2 regions of the Variovorax sp. GW821-FHT06D12 genome follow, and region 1 is predicted to be linked to the other one. Evidence: riboswitches for the same ligand, from Rfam matches in the RefSeq annotation. Region 1 holds a riboswitch; the other holds the start of a gene.
The links. A riboswitch is a leader RNA that binds a small molecule or an ion and turns the genes downstream of it on or off. The one in region 1 is predicted to bind thiamine pyrophosphate.
Positions count from the first base shown of each region.

Region 2: linked by a shared signal. The riboswitch ahead of thiC (phosphomethylpyrimidine synthase ThiC) and the one ahead of AC07SQ_RS02870 (purine-cytosine permease family protein) in region 1 are both predicted to bind thiamine pyrophosphate.

Region 1 is NZ_JBWKRI010000001.1:604,411-612,354, forward strand. It holds gene AC07SQ_RS02860 (enoyl-CoA hydratase) at 440-1,216, opposite strand; gene AC07SQ_RS02865 (MarR family winged helix-turn-helix transcriptional regulator) at 1,353-1,808, shown strand; TPP riboswitch at 1,919-2,023, shown strand; gene AC07SQ_RS02870 (purine-cytosine permease family protein) at 2,101-3,441, shown strand; gene thiD (bifunctional hydroxymethylpyrimidine kinase/phosphomethylpyrimidine kinase) at 3,386-4,234, opposite strand; gene AC07SQ_RS02880 (FAD-dependent oxidoreductase) at 4,270-5,376, shown strand; gene thiS (sulfur carrier protein ThiS) at 5,397-5,594, shown strand; gene AC07SQ_RS02890 (thiazole synthase) at 5,633-6,442, shown strand; gene thiE (thiamine phosphate synthase) at 6,439-7,398, shown strand; gene AC07SQ_RS02900 (TonB-dependent siderophore receptor) at 7,395-7,944, shown strand, end outside.
Region 2 is NZ_JBWKRI010000002.1:873,568-881,511, reverse strand. It holds gene AC07SQ_RS10460 (hypothetical protein) at 495-917, opposite strand; gene AC07SQ_RS10455 (hypothetical protein) at 1,381-1,791, opposite strand; gene AC07SQ_RS10450 (YchJ family protein) at 1,959-2,390, shown strand; TPP riboswitch at 2,418-2,523, shown strand; gene thiC (phosphomethylpyrimidine synthase ThiC) at 2,615-4,498, shown strand; gene AC07SQ_RS10440 (HAD family hydrolase) at 4,581-5,273, shown strand; gene AC07SQ_RS10435 (thioredoxin family protein) at 5,360-5,686, shown strand; gene AC07SQ_RS10430 (AraC family transcriptional regulator) at 5,976-7,016, opposite strand; gene AC07SQ_RS10425 (isovaleryl-CoA dehydrogenase) at 7,144-7,944, shown strand, end outside.

The sequences.
Region 1 (7,944 bases):
GCGGTCTGCTCGCCGTCGTGGCCCGCCGGATGCAGGTCGGGCGTGTGGGCGATGGCGCGCACCAGGCCCTCGGTCTTGGCCAGGAAGGCGAGGATGTTGTCTTCAACCCGGTCATGGTTGACCTTGTGCGCCGACTCGCCCACTTTCGACACCAGCTTCTCCGCCCCCCAGTAGCCGAAGGCCACCAGCAGCAGCGACTGCAGCAGCGCGACCGCGCAGATGATGGTGCCGACGTCGACCCGGAAGCGCCGCAGCCGCGCGTGGGGTGCGGGCGATGAGGCCGGTGGTTCCGGGTGCTTGCGGTCGTCTGTCATGTGCGGGGAGCCTCCAGGGCATTCGAAGGCGCCCTCGTGGCGGAGATTCTCACCCGGCCCGTGGGCCCGCGGACCGGCGCATCACGGGTCGGCCGACATCTGGACGATGACCGGCCCGCTTGCCGCTACGCCACAGTCTTTGAGAAGTCAGGGGCCCGCTTCTCGGCGAACGCCGTGAAGGCTTCGCGTGCTTCGGGACTCTGGAGGCGCTCCACGAACTGCGCGCCTTCGAGGTCCATCTGGGCTGCAACGGCCGCGCCCTGCTTCATCAGGCCCTTCGTCAGCTTCAACGAGCCCGCGGCACGGCTGGCGAGCAGCTCGGCAACCTTCTGCGCCTCGCCGTGCAGGTCCGACACAGGAACGACCCGGTTCGCGATGCCCCAGGCCAAGGCCTGCGCAGCGGACACCGGCAGGCCCAGCGCAAACATCTCGTAGGCACGAACGTGGCCGATGCGGGCAGGCAGCAGCAGGCTCGACGCCGCTTCGGGAACCAGCGCCAGGTTGACGAACGGCGTGGACAGCAGCGCATCCTCAGCCAGCACGACGAAGTCGCAGTGCAACAGCAAGGTGGTCCCCACGCCGACTGCGCGTCCGTTGACCGCCGCAATCACCGGTCGCGTTGAACTCGCCAACGCACGCAGGAAGCGGGCGACATGGCGCTCTTCGTTGCCGGCCTTCCCGGCAGCCACGGCAGCAAATTCGCCCAGGTCGTTGCCCGAGGTGAACATGCCACCTTCGCCTCGCATCACGATGGCCCGGACGGACGGGTCGCTCTCGGCGCCTGCGATGGCATCGGCCAGACGGCCATACATCGCATTGGTCAGTGCGTTCATCTTCTCCGGCCTGGCCAGCGTGAGGGTCAGGACACCCTGGGTGGATTCGACGGTCACGTGTTCGGTCATAGGTTCTCCTGGTTGCCCTCTCGCACCGCGCGAGAGGGATGGCATTTAATTCGCATACGAAGTATATGCTTCGCGTGCGAAATAAATACGGATAAGATGTAACCTGCCGCGCCTTCGCCCAGGCCACAGGAATCCGATGAAAGCTCAAAAAAAATACAGGCTGGTGTTTCTTCTGAACGTCGCCCAGCGGGCGGTGCAGCGCTGGAAAGAAACCCGCGGCGACGCCCTGCCCGCGCTGTCGGCAGCCCAGGCCGGCACGATGTTTTTCCTGTCGACCAACGATGGCGCCCTGACGGGAGAAGTCGCGCAGGCACTGAACATCGGTGCACCGGCCATGTCCGGCCTTGCCGCCCGGCTCGAAAAGGCCGGCTACCTGACCCGCGCGCAAGACCCGAACGACGGGCGCGCATTCCGCCTGTACCAGACCGAGGAAGGACGGCTTGCCGGACAGCGTGCAAAGGCCGGGCTCGGCGCGTTGAACGCACGGCTGACCCAGGGTTTCAGCGACGAAGAGATGGCAATCGTCGGCCGGTGGCTCGAATCGGTGGTCGAGAATTTTTCCGCCGAGGGCGCGGGAAAGCACGAGGAATAGGCCCTCGGCCCCGGCACGCCATCGGTGCGGCGGGTGCAAGGCCCGCTGTGGCCGGATTCTTCCGTGCGCAGGAACTTTTCGGTGCGTCTGCGACACACGCGCCTAAAATGACATTTCGCTAGGGGTGCTGCACCGGTTTCGACCGGTGTGGCTGAGAAAGTCCCTTTGAACCTGACTGAGGTAATCCTCGCGCAGGGAAGCTGGTCCGGTGGCCTGTCGCGTTGTCTCGCGCGACGGCCGCGCCACTGGAGCCTCGCCCACCTGCCAAACCTTTTGCACTGGAGCAAAACGGATGGCACACGACCACGACAACGACAGTTCCGCTTCCGGCAACGAAGCGCTCACGCCCCTGCCTGCCTCCCGGCGCGTCTTCGGCTGGCACGACCACGCCTCGCTGTGGTTCAGCCTCGGCGTCGGGCTGCTGGTGATGCAGATCGGCGCCTACCTGGTGCCGGCCGTGGGCACGCGCGACGCGGCGCTGGCGATCGTGCTGGGTTCGCTGCTCGGCGCCGGGCTGCTGGCCTGGACCGCGCGGCTGGGCTGCGAAACCGGGCTGGCCAGCGCCGGCCTGATGCACGCCACCTACGGCAGCGCCTTCGCGCGGCTGCCGGTGCTGCTCAACATCGTGCAGCTGGTGGGCTGGACCACCTTCGAGCTCGTGATCATGCGCGAGGGCACGCAGGCCATCGGGCAGCAAGCCTTCGGCGCCGCGCTGGGCACGGCCTGGGGCGGCGTGCTGACGACGCTGCTGTGGGGTGCGGTGCTGCTGGCGCTGCTGGCCGGGTCGATGGTGAAGCTGGTGCGCCGCTTCGTGAGCCGCTTCGGCCTGCCGCTGGTGGTGCTGTCGCTGCTGTGGCTCAGCTGGCAGTTCGCCACGCAGCTTCACGCCAAGGGCCTGGACGCCTTCTGGGCCCGGCCGGGCAACGGCAGCATGGGCATGTTCAGCGCGCTCGACCTCGTGATTGCGATGCCGGTGTCGTGGCTGCCGCTGGTGGCCGACTACGCGCGCCACGGCAAGCGCAGTGCCGCCGGTGGTCTGGGCAGCGCGTTCAGCGGCACCTGGATCGGCTACGCGCTGGCCAACATCTGGTGCTACGCGCTGGGCGTGATGGTGGTGAGCGTGGCCGAGCCGGGCACCAGCCTCGTCATGGCGCTGCTGCTGGCGCAGGGCGGGCTGGTGGCGCTGGGGCTGATCCTCATCGACGAACTCGACAACGCCTATGGCGACGTGTACTCGGGCTCGGTGTCTACGCACAGCCTGCTGCCGCGCTGGAGCGTGAAGCGCTGGGGCCTGCTGCTGGCGGTGCTGTGCATCGGCCTCGCGCTGGTGCTGCCGATGCACACGCTCGAACCCTTCCTGCTGCTGCTGAGCTCGGTGTTCGTGCCGCTGTACGGCGTGATCCTCGGACGGCTGGGCAGCGGAAGTGCCGTGTCGGCGAACGGCACGCGCACCATCGACTGGGGCGCGGCGCTGATCTGGCTCGCGGGCATCGCGGCCTACCACGCGCTCGCCAAGTGGGCGCCGCAGTTCGGCTCGGCGCTGCCGACGCTGGCGGCGACTTTCGTTCTGGCGTGGCTCAGCCGGCCGACAGCGGCAAGCGGTGGGTCGGCACTGGCGCAAAGCCGTGGTTGAGCGGACCGTGGCCCGCGCCGACCAGCACATCCGCACCGGCGCTCATCGCGCCGAGGATGTACGCGCGTGCGCGCTCGACCGCCTCGGGCAGCGCCAAGCCCAATGCCAGGTGCGCGGCGATGGCCGACGAGAGCGTGCAGCCGGTGCCGTGCAGGTTGCGGCTGGCGATGCGTTGCGACGCGAGCCGCTTGCGCGCGCCGCTGCGCTCCAGCAGCACGTCGACCACCTCGTCGCCCGGCAGGTGGCCGCCCTTGAGCAGCACGGCCTTGGCACCGAGCGCGAGCAGTTCGTCGGCCGCGCCGTCGAGCGCGTCGATGCCGCCGATGGCATGGCCGACCAGCAAGGCGGCTTCGTCGAGGTTGGGCGTGACCACCACGGCGCGCGGGAACAGCTCGCGCACCAGCACCTGCACCGTCTCGGCCGCGATCAGGCGGTCGCCGCTGGTGGCGATCATCACGGGGTCGAGCACCACGTTCTTCAGCTGGTAGCGGTCGATGGCCCAGGCCACCACCTCGACCACCTCGGGCGCGTGCAGCATGCCGAGCTTGACGGCGTCGACGCCGATGTCTTCCACCACGGCCTGGATCTGCGCCTTCAGGAAGTCGGGCGGCACGCCATGGATGCCCGAGACGCCCACCGTGTTCTGCGCGGTGAGCGCGGTGATGGCTGTCATGCCGTAGCAGCCGAGCGCCGCGAAGGTCTTGAGGTCGGCCTGGATGCCGGCGCCGCCGCCGCTGTCGGAGCCGGCGATGGAGAGCACGCGTGCGTAGCGCTGGGTGGGGGCTTGGGTCATGTCGAAAATTATCGGCGAGCCGACGGAGGTGCCGCATGAGCGCACCACATCCCCTGCCTTTCGGCTCGGCGGCGATCCTCGGCGCGGGCCTGATGGGTCGCCTGATGGCAGTCACGCTCGCGCAAGCTGGCTGCAAGATTGACCTGTACGAGGCCGGCAGCCCCGAGGCCGAAGGCGCGGCCGCGCGCGTGGCTGCGGCCATGCTCGCGCCGCTGGCCGAATCGGCCGTGGCGCCGGTGTCGGTCGTGCGCATGGGCCAGCACGCGCTGTCGCGCTGGCCCGAGCTGCTGGCGCCGCTGGCGCAACCCGTGTTCTTCCAGCGCGAAGGCACGCTGGTGCTGTGGCACCGGCAGGACGCCGCCGAGGCCACGCGGCTCGCGGGCGTGCTGGCGCGCACGGGTGCGCAGGTGCCCGAGCTGGCGCCGATGCAGGCACTCGACACGCCCGCCGCCATCGCCGCGCTCGAGCCCTCGCTGGGCACGCGCTTCGCGCGCGGCCTGTACCTGCCGGGCGAAGGCCAGCTCGACAACCGCGCGCTGCTGGCGTCGCTGCGCGCCACGCTCGAAGCCGATGCGCGCGTGACGCTGCACTGGCAGTCGCCGCGCGCCCCCTCCGACTTTTCGCCCGGCACGGCGGGCCAGCCCGACTGGGTGATCGACTGCCGAGGCCTCGGCGCCAAGCCGCAATGGAACGCGCTGCGCGGCGTGCGCGGCGAGGTGATCCGCGTGCATGCGCCCGAGGTCACGCTGCAGCGCCCCACGCGCCTCGTGCATCCGCGCTACCCGCTGTACATCGCGCCCAAGCCAGATCACCTGTTCGTGATCGGCGCGACCGAGATCGAGTCGGACGACCTGTCGCCCGCCAGCGTGCGTTCCACGCTCGAGCTGCTGAGCGCGGCTTACGCGGTGCACAGCGGTTTTGCCGAAGCGCGCATCGTCGAGATCGCGACGCAGTGCCGGCCCACGCTGCCCGACAACCTTCCCGCCATTCGCCAGCCCCAGCCGCGCGTGCTGCAGATCAACGGCCTGTACCGCCACGGTTTCATGATCGCGCCCGCCCTGCTCGACGCGGCGATGGAACTGCTGGCGCAAGGCAGCTCCACGATCGCACGCGGCTTCGGCATGGACCTGCCCGACGCATGACGAGAACAACGACAAGCCCGATGAACATCCTGATCAACGACAAGCCCTGCACGCTGCCCGAGGGCGCGCTGCTCGCCGACGCGCTGGCCGTGCTGCAGGCGGTACCGCCTTTCGCGGTGGCGGTGAACCGCGAGTTCGTGCCGCGCTCGGCCTACGCCACGCACCCGCTGCACGCCGACGACCGCGTCGAGGTGATCCGCCCGGTGACCGGCGGCTGAACGAACGCACCAGAGACAAGACGATGGAGACGACAACCATGACCAATCCCGATCCCCTGGTCCTCTACGGCCAGACCTTCCACAGCCGCCTGCTGCTGGGCACCGCGCGCTACCCCTCGCCCGACGTGCTCGAGGCTGCTGTGCAGCGCGCCCAACCCGCGATGCTGACCGCCTCGCTGCGCCGCCAGACCGCCAGCCAGGGCTCCGGCAACAGCGACCTCGGCAACGGCTTCTGGGAGCTGCTGCGCAAGCTGGCCGTGCCGGTGCTGCCCAACACCGCCGGCTGCCACAGCGTGCAGGAAGTGATCGCCACCGCGCAGATGGCGCGCGAGCTGTTCGACACGCCGTGGATCAAGCTCGAGCTCATCGGCGACGACTACACGCTGCAGCCCGACACGCTGAACCTCGTCGATGCGGCGTCGCAGCTGATTCGCGACGGCTTCCACGTGCTGCCGTACTGCACCGAAGACCTGGTGCTGTGCCAGCGCCTCGTCGATGTCGGCTGCCAGGCCGTGATGCCCTGGGCCGCGCCCATCGGCACCGGGCGCGGGCCGGTCAACCCGTATGCGCTGCGCCTGCTGCGCGAGCGGCTGCAGGTGCCGATGCTGGTCGACGCGGGCCTCGGCCTGCCCTCGCATGCGTGCCAGGTGATGGAGTGGGGCTACGACGGCGTGCTGCTCAACACCGCCGTCGCGCTCGCACAGGAGCCGGTCGCCATGGCCGGCGCGTTCGCCGACGCGGTGCAGGCCGGCCGCGCCGCCTACCGCGCCGGTGCGATGGCCGCGCAGGACGCCGCACAGCCCAGCACGCCCGTGCTCGGCACGCCCTTCTGGCACCACGCACCATGAACCCCATCGACACCCCCAACGCCCGCGCCGTGGCGCAAGCCATCGTCGCGGCCCACGGCCTGCGCTTCGGCGCCGCCACGTCCGCGCCCGTGAGCGGCGCGCCGCGCTTTACCTCGGACGACGCCATCTACCGCGGCGCGAAGCAGGCCTGCACCGCACTCGGCTTCATCGAGATCGATGCCGAATGCCTCGCTCATGCGTGGCGTGCGCAGACCGAACGGCTCAGCCAGTTCGACGCCTCGGCATGGCCCGATGCGCCGGTCGACTTCGGCATGGGCCCGTTTCCGCCGACCGCGCGTGCCGACGCCTTTCCGCCCTGCCCCGAACGGCTCGGCCTCTACGCCGTGCTGCCCGATGCGGCATGGGTCGGCCGCATGGCGCGCGCCGGCGTGCCGACGGTGCAGCTGCGCTTCAAGTCGGACGACGCCGTTGCCATCGCGCGCGAAGTGCAGGCCGCCGTCGACGCGGTGCGCGGCACCGATGCGCTGCTGTTCATCAACGACCACTGGCAGGTCGCCATCGCGGCCGGCGCCTACGGCATCCACCTCGGACAGGAAGACCTCGACGCGCTGTCGCCCGATGAATTGCAGCAGTTGCGCGCCTCGGGCCTGCGGCTCGGTGTGAGCACCCATGGCTATGCCGAGATGGTGCGCGCCGACGCGGTGAGCCCGAGCTACATCGCGATGGGCGCCATCTATCCGACCACGCTCAAGAAGATGGCGACCGCGCCGCAGGGCGTGGCGCGGCTCGCGGCCTACGCGCGGCTGCTGCGCGGCTACCCGCAGGTGGGCATCGGCGGCGTCGATGCCGTGCGGTTGCCCGAGGTGCTCGCCACCGGCGTCGGCTCGGTCGCCGTGGTGCGCGCGCTGGTGGCCGCCGACGACCCCGAGGCCACGGCCGCGCAATGGATGACGGCAATGCTCGCCGCCCCGGTTTCCCCTGAACGCACAGAATGAACGCTCGACTTTTCTCGCACTCCCCGCTTTCGCGCGCGCTTGCCGCAGCCCTTCTCACTTTCGGTGCCTGCGGCGCGCATGCGCAATCGACATCGCAGGCACTGCCCGAAGTCACCGTGAACGACGGCGCCGCCGCGCCGCAGGCCGACATCAGCGGTTTCGGCGACGTGCCGCTGCGCGAGCTGCCGCTGTCGGCCACCGTGATCGACAGCCAGCAGCTGCGCAGCAGCGGCGCACGCCGCCTCGCTGACCTGACGCAGTTCGACGCCTCGGTCACCGACGCCTACAACTCCGCCGGCTATTGGGACTACCTCACGGTGCGCGGCTTCGTGCTCGACAACCGCTTCAACTACCGTCGCGAAGGCCTGCCGATCAGCGCCGAGACGGCGATCCCGCTGGACAACAAGGAGCGCATCGAGATCCTGCGCGGCACCAGCGGCATCCAGGCCGGCACCAGCGCGCCGGGCGGGCTCGTCAACTACGTGGTCAAGCGCCCGACCGAGCAGGACCTGCGCACCATCCGCCTCGAAACCACGAGCCGTGGCA
Region 2 (7,944 bases), on a different contig from region 1:
CTGAGTTCTCGGTGTGGGCCAAGATTCGCCGAGACGCCAAGCGAGAATTTCGGAAGTGGATGGCCGCCCAGACCGGGTGGAGAGAAATCGACGTTCACCGACTGCTAGTTGCAGCGGTGGATGCGGGCCGGCCGGTTGAACTCTTCCAACTCCTGGGATGGGAAGACGCACGCGTTGAGCTTGGAAGGCTGCCGGCATTTGTCGAAGCCGGAACCGAGCAACTGACGGTGACTTCGTTCGCTCCAAGCGACCAAACGCCATACTGCGCCGTCCATTCGCTGTACACGTGGAACCTAGGATGTCCTGTTTGTGAGGAGAACTATGTCCATAGGGGCGCCAGAAGTAAGCCAGAGCCGGACTGGGTGTTTCATGAGTGACCGCTTTGGAGCAACACGTACAGCCGCTTCGGGCCCATAGCAGTCATTACCTCTACTCCAAAACAGTCGTTGCGTGGTCTGTTGGCAGTTCACTCAATGGCACTAGATCGCCGCTCGCTAGTTGCGAAAGTTACCTGCGAGGTCATCCCATTGGATGGCCTTGATTTGTGCCTCTATTTCTGAGGTCGGCGGGAAGGAAAAATCCTCTTGAAACCAGATAACTGTGAGCCCCGATTCGTCGCCTTCGCCACCGACCGTAGGCAAATGAGACTCTAGGCGGATGATGCAAGTAACCGATGGAAGAGCCGACGGAGTGCCAAAAGGATATTTTCGGCCCGGCGGCAGCTCGATCAATTTTTCAACTGCCCGTATAAGAAGTGGAGGTGCTCCATGGCTTCTCTCCTTCAACAGTCCCTCAATCATGCGTTGATTGTTCTCGATTGTGGGCAAGCCCTCCAACAGTCCGCGATAAGTGCCGTATTGGCGGAGCGATTCGAGTCTCACTCCTCGGCCAGAATTCAGTGTCAAGCCATAGGTCATCTACTGTCCTCTTGATGTTGGCCACGCGTCCCAATTTTCCGGTTTTAGTCGGCGGTAGCCGTGCGGGCTGCCGATTCGCTTGTAGTTTTCAATGTTTCCATCACGTCTATCTCTTGGTAGACGATACCCAACTCATTTTCTGAAGTCATGTGCTGCGTCTGCTGGCCGTAACCAGTCAATTTAACGGCTTCCTGTGCCGGCGGGCGTTCACTTCGCCTTCCCAGAGCAGACCCGCACCGCCGCCGATGAGCACGAGCAAGATGCTAGGGAAGCCAACGAACCAAGTGAAAGCAATGCATAGGAGCAGTGCCATACATGCGGCGGCTAGGAGACCGACCCCGACTCGCCAATGGAGGAGCAACAACGCTACAAGTTCATCCATACGCGCTTTTCCTAGGTTTTGGCTTCTAGATTTTGCCCGGGCCGCGAAGGTCCGGTCCTGACCGGTTGCAGACAGACAAACCTATTGCGTGTGAACTCTAAATCCCAAGTAGAGAAAAAACGCCACAACCGCCCCGACGATGGCAAGCCCAACCGACCACGGAATGTCCATGTCACTGCGCTCGCGACGCGAGACGCCATCCATACGGGTCAGCATCGTGCGTCGCTGGTCCGGCGTGTTGATGAGGAACTTGACGACGCCTGCAATGCCGCAAAGAGCAACAGCGCCCCCGAGGATCATCAACCCCCAAACTTCCATATTGAACGTGATGGGAAATGCACCATCGGCGGCTGCGACAAAGGGGTCGCGTCCCCTTCGCGTGACAACGATTTGTCCGGCGCGCCATGCATTGAATCCGTGCAGAAAGGCGAAGACGCCCAAGGAGAGGGTTGCGGCGAGCAGGAAGAACAGCTTGAGGAATCGCAAAAGCATGCTTTGGTGTTCAGCTTGAAAGAACGAAACGCCGGACGACTGTAGCGACACAAGCCATTGGCGCAAGAGGCCCCGGCGCCTTTAGCCCCGGCAGGTCCTCGCAAAGCGGGCATGCCCGGAAGCGCCCTTCAGCCCCCGCCGCGCCAAGTGTTCCAATAGAGCCCTTCATGAGCGCCACCGACCCCACTCCCGGCCCCTGCCCCTGCGGCCGCACCGACCGTCGCGACAAGCCCATCGGCTACGCCCTGTGCTGTGGGCGCTACCTCGACGATTTCGAGAACACGCCGGCGCCCGACGCCGAATCGCTGATGCGTTCGCGCTACTCGGCCTTCGTGCTGGCGCGTGCCGACTACCTGCTCGCCACCTGGCATGCGTCGAAGCGGCCGGCGTCGGTCGAGTTCGAGCCGGGCGTCAAATGGCTGGGGCTGGACATCCGCTCGCGCTCGGTGCTTGACGCCGACCACGCCGAGGTCGAGTTCGTCGCCCGCCAGCGCGGCGCGACGGGCGTGGCGTTCCGCCTGCACGAGCGCAGCCGCTTCGTGCGCGAGGACGAGCGCTGGTATTACGTCGACGGCGACCTGCACCAGCCCCCGGGTTGACGGCGGCGGGCTTCGGCCCGCACAATCGGCCCCGCTCCGGGGTGCACGCATGTGGCGTGCTGAGATGGCAAAGCTGCCGACCCGCGAACTTGATCCGGGTCATACCGGCGTAAGAAGAGCTGCACTCCCTGACTTCGGTCCGTCACTCCCTTTTTCGGTGGCGGGCCTCCCGAGGTCCACGAGCGATTGCGGAGCACCCTTTCCCTCAACAAGGAGTGCCTCCGATGAATGCCCCCGATAAATTCACCTCGCTGCTGTCGCTGACGCGCGAACCCTTTCCCGCCTCGCACAAGTGCGTCATTCCGGGCAGCCGGCCCGACCTGTTCGTGCCCGTGCGCGACGTGGCGCTGACCAACGGCGAAACCGTCTCCCTGTACGACACCTCGGGCCCCTACACCGACCCGAAGGTCGAGATCGACGTGCGCCGCGGCCTGCCCGATGTGCGCAGCGCCTGGGTCATCGAGCGCGGCGACACCGAAAGTTATGAAGGCCGCACGCACCACGCGCTGGACGACGGCGCCAAGAACGAAGACCGCGACGCGCAGCGCCTGGCCGAGCTGCGCGCCGGTGCCTCGGCACTGCAACGCACGCCGCGCCGCGCCAAGTCGGGCGCCAACGTCACCCAGATGCATTACGCGCGCCGCGGCATCGTCACGCCCGAGATGGAGTACGTGGCTCTGCGCGAGAACGGCAAGCGCGAGTGGATGGCCGAGTACCTGGCCAACGAGGAGCGCGCCAAGCGCGTGGCGGGCAACCCGATGGGCGCGAGCATTCCGCGCATCATCACGCCCGAGTTCGTGCGCGACGAAGTGGCCCGCGGCCGCGCGATCATTCCCGCGAACATCAATCACCCCGAGGTCGAGCCGATGGCCATCGGGCGCAACTTCAAGGTGAAGATCAACGCCAACATCGGCAACTCGGCCGTCACCTCGAGCATCGAGGAAGAGGTCGAGAAGCTGGTGTGGGCCATCCGCTGGGGCGCCGACAACGTGATGGACCTGTCGACCGGCAAGAACATCCACACCACGCGCGACTGGATCGTGCGCAACTCGCCGGTGCCCATCGGCACGGTGCCGATCTACCAGGCGCTCGAAAAGGTGGGCGGCGTGGCCGAAGACCTCACCTGGGAAATCTACCGCGACACGCTCATCGAGCAGGCGGAGCAGGGCGTCGACTACTTCACCATCCACGCGGGCCTGCGCCTGCCGTTCATCCACCTCACGGCGGACCGCATGACGGGCATCGTGTCGCGCGGCGGCTCGATCATGGCCAAGTGGTGCATCGCGCACCACAAGGAGAGCTTCCTCTACACGCACTTCGAGGACATCTGCGACATCATGAAGGCCTACGACGTGAGCTTCTCGCTCGGCGACGGCCTGCGTCCCGGCAGCGGTGCGGATGCGAACGACGAGGCGCAGTTCGCCGAGCTGCGCACGCTGGGCGAGCTCACGCAGATCGCCTGGAAGCACGACGTGCAGACCATGATCGAAGGCCCGGGCCACGTGCCGATGCACATGATCCAGGCCAACATGGACGAGCAGATCAAGCATTGCCACGAGGCGCCGTTCTACACGCTGGGCCCGCTGACCATCGACATCGCGCCGGGCTACGACCACATCTCCAGCGCCATCGGCGCCGCGATGATCGGCTGGGCCGGCACGGCGATGCTCTGCTACGTGACGCCCAAGGAGCACCTGGGCCTGCCCGACCGCGACGACGTGAAGCAGGGGATCATTGCCTACAAGATCGCCGCGCACGCGGCCGACGTGGCCAAGGGCCACCCGGGTGCGCGCTCGCGCGACGACGCGCTGAGCAAGGCGCGCTTCGAGTTCCGCTGGCAAGACCAGTTCAACCTGGGCCTGGACCCCGACACGGCGCGCGAATTCCACGACGAGACGCTGCCGAAGGACTCGAGCAAGGTGGCGCACTTCTGCTCGATGTGCGGCCCCAAGTTCTGCTCGATGAAGATCACGCAGGAAGTGCGCGAGTACGCGGCCAAGAAGGGCGTGGCCGAGGCGGCTGCCATGGCCGAGGGCATGGAAGAGAAGTCGAAAGAATTCATGGCCGGCGGCGGCGAGATCTACATCCCGATCCGACCAGTGGCCTGAGATGACCTGATAGCTTGAGTCTCCCCGTGCGGAAAGGGTGCGTTGCTACCATGGGGCCAGACCCCTGAACTCCAGCCTCGCAATGACCCCTTTCCCCTTTTCCGCCGTTCTCTTCGATTGCGACGGCGTGCTCGTCGATTCCGAACCCATCACCAACCGCGTGCTCGCCGACATGCTCGGCGAGCTCGGCTGGCAGCTCACGGCCGAGGAATCGATGAACATCTTCACCGGCAAGGCCGTGAAGGACGAGACGGCGCTCATCGAGGCCAAGACCGGCTTCAAGATCACCGACGACTGGCTGCGCGGCTTCCGCGCCCGCCGCAACGAGGCGCTGGACCGCGACCTCGTCGCCATTCCCCATGCGCCTGCCGCCATCCGCGAGATCCATGCGCGGCTCAAGGGCCGCATCGCCTGCGCGTCGGGTGCCGACCGCCACAAGGTCGAGCTGCAGCTGGCCAAGGTCGGCCTGCTCGACTGCTTCGAGGGCCGCATCTTCAGCGGCCACGAGATGCCGCGCTCCAAGCCGCATCCCGACGTGTACCTGGCCGCGGCGGAAGCGCTCGGTGTCGATCCGACGCGCTGCGCGGTGGTCGAAGACACGGTCACCGGCGCGATGGCCGGCGTGGCCGCGGGTGCCACGGTGTTCGGCTACAGCACGGGCGAGTCGGGCCACAGCGGCCCGGGCGCGCTGCGCGCCGCGGGCGCCGTGGCCGTGTTCAGCGACATGACCGAGCTGCCCGCATTGCTGGCCGGCTACGGCCTGCAGGCGGCCTGAGTTTCTGGTGCAATGACGCCCGTCAGCGTGTGGCGTGCCCGTCGCCTTCACGCGCTCCTTCCCACGAATTCGCAAGGACCCTGCCCATGACCTCCGAGTACCAGACCGAGCAACCCGACCGCAGCGAGATCGACGCGCTCCAGGGCCCGGCCGTGGTGGAGTTCGGCACCAACTGGTGCGGCATCTGCAAGGCCGCGCAGCCGAACATTGCCGAGGCCTTTGCCCAGTACCCGAACGTGCGCCGCATCAAGGTGGAAGACGGCAGCGGCCGACCACTGGGGCGTTCGTTCAACGTGCGGCTGTGGCCTACGCTGGTGTTCATGCGCGACGGACAACAGGTCGCGAAGCTGGTGCGGCCGGAAGACAGCCAATCGATCGCCGACGCGCTGGCGCTGATCGATTCGCCGGCCTGAGTTCGCTTTTCGTCGCGTGGTTCAGGGCGACGCTCCCGCCGACGCGGTACCTTGCTCCGCGAATGTCCCCCGGGGCTTCGCCCCTCCTCCTTGATTTCGCTGCGCAAGGCACCCCATCGGCGTGAGCGTTGGGCAGTGCGGTTGTTGATCGGGCTGCACAACGACAGCGCCCGGCGTGCGCAGGACACTGGGTGCTTCCCGCAGCGAAATCAAGGAGGAGGGCGAAGCCCGGGGGACATTCGCGGAGGGAAGTACCCGGTGGCCTGTGCACGCGCCCTGAACAAGCGCCCTACAACCCCAGCTGCCGAAAATCCCGAGGCGCGTGCCCCGTCCACTGCAGGAACGCACGCGAGAAACTCTTCTCGTTGCGGAACCCCACCGCCAGCGCCACCTGCTTGATCGGTCGCGTGGTCCGGCGCAGCTGCTCCACCGCCAGTTCGTGCCGTACCTCGTTCTTCAGCACCTGCAGCGAGGTGCCTTCCTCATGCAGCTGTCGATGCAACGTGCGCCCCGACACATTCAGCAGCCCCGCCAGCGCCTCCGCCGTGGTCGCCTCGCCGGCGCGCGCGCGCAGTAGTTCGCGCACGCGCTGCCCAAGCAGGCGGTCGCGGCGGTACTGCAGCACCGTGAGCGGCAGGGCGCGCTTGAGCATGGTGCGCAGCGCGCGCTCGTCGCGCAGCAGCGGCAGCGCGAGGTAGCGCTCGTCGAAGCTGATGCTGGCCTGCGGCGCGTCGAAGTGCACGTCGGGCGTGAACATCAGCGGGTAGGCGTCGCGGTGCGGCGGTGCCGCGAACGGAAAGGTGGCCTGGCGCAGCGAGATGCGCGAGTCGATGGCCCAGCACACGTAGCCGTGCATGAAGCGCAGGCTGGTCACCAGGCAGAACTCGCGGAATGCAGGGTCGAGCGGGCGGTTCTCGGTGATGCGCAGCGTGGCCACGCCGCCGGTCACCTCCAGCGCGAGCGTGATGTCCTCGGTCAGCAGGCGGTGGTGGCGGCACCAGCGTTTCATGGCCACGCCCAGGTCGGGCGAGGTGAGCGAGGCGCGGCACAGCATGCCGTAGCTGCCCCAGGGCAGGCGGCGCGAGAACCAGCCCAGCGCCTCGTCGTCCAGCTCCTGCATCGCGTGGCCCGACAGCGCCTCGAACTGCGCGGCCGTCACCCGCGCACCCGGGCGGGCCAGTTCGCGCGGCGCGATCTGTGCCGCCTGCAGGGCCTGCGCCGGGTCCTTGCCGTAGCGGGCATATCCTTGCACGATGGCTCGCACGAAGGCCATCGGCGTGACGGCGCGGGCGGGTCGCAGGAAGGCGGGGGACGACGTGGTGGAGGGCATCGGTCGTGGCGCAATTTGCAACCATTGTGGCGCCAATTGCGGCGCCACGAGGCGTAAGCTGCGTTTTTTCAAGCGCCATCCGCGCGGGCAGCCCTGCGCGCCGACCCCTTCAGAGGAGACAAGACTCATGCACGATTTCGGCCTCAACTTCGACCTGGGCGACGACATCGACGCGCTGCGCAGCGCGATCCAGGACTTCGCCGCCAACGAAATCGCGCCCCGCGCCGCCGAGATCGACCGCGACAACCTGTTCCCGCACGACCTGTGGCAAAAGCTCGGCGAGCTGGGCCTGCACGGCATGACGGTGAAGGAAGAATTCGGCGGCACCGAGCTGGGCTACCTGGCCCACATCGTGGCCATGGAAGAAGTCTCGCGCGCCTCGGCCTCGGTGGGCCTGTCGTACGGCGCGCACTCCAACCTGTGCGTGAACCAGATCCACCGCAACGGCAGCGAAGCGCAGAAGAAGAAATACCTGCCCAAGCTGGTGAGCGGCGAGCACGTCGGCGCGCTGGCCATGAGCGAGCCCAACGCCGGCTCCGACGTGGTGAGCATGAAGCTCAAGGCCGACAAGAAGGACGGCTACTACGTGCTCAACGGCGGCAAGATGTGGATCACCAACGGCGGCGACGCCGACACGCTGGTCATCTACGCCAAGACCGAACCCGAAATGGGCGCGCGCGGCATGACCGCGTTCATCGTCGAGAAGAACTTCAAGGGCTTCTCGGCCGGCACCAAGCTCGACAAGCTCGGCATGCGCGGCTCCAACACCTTCCCGCTGTTCTTCGACAACTGCGAAGTGCCCGAAGAGAACGTGCTCGGCGGCGAAGGCATGGGCGCCAAGGTGCTGATGAGCGGCCTGGACTACGAGCGCGCCGTGCTCTCGGGCGGCCCGCTGGGCATCATGGCTGCCTGCATGGACGCCGTGATC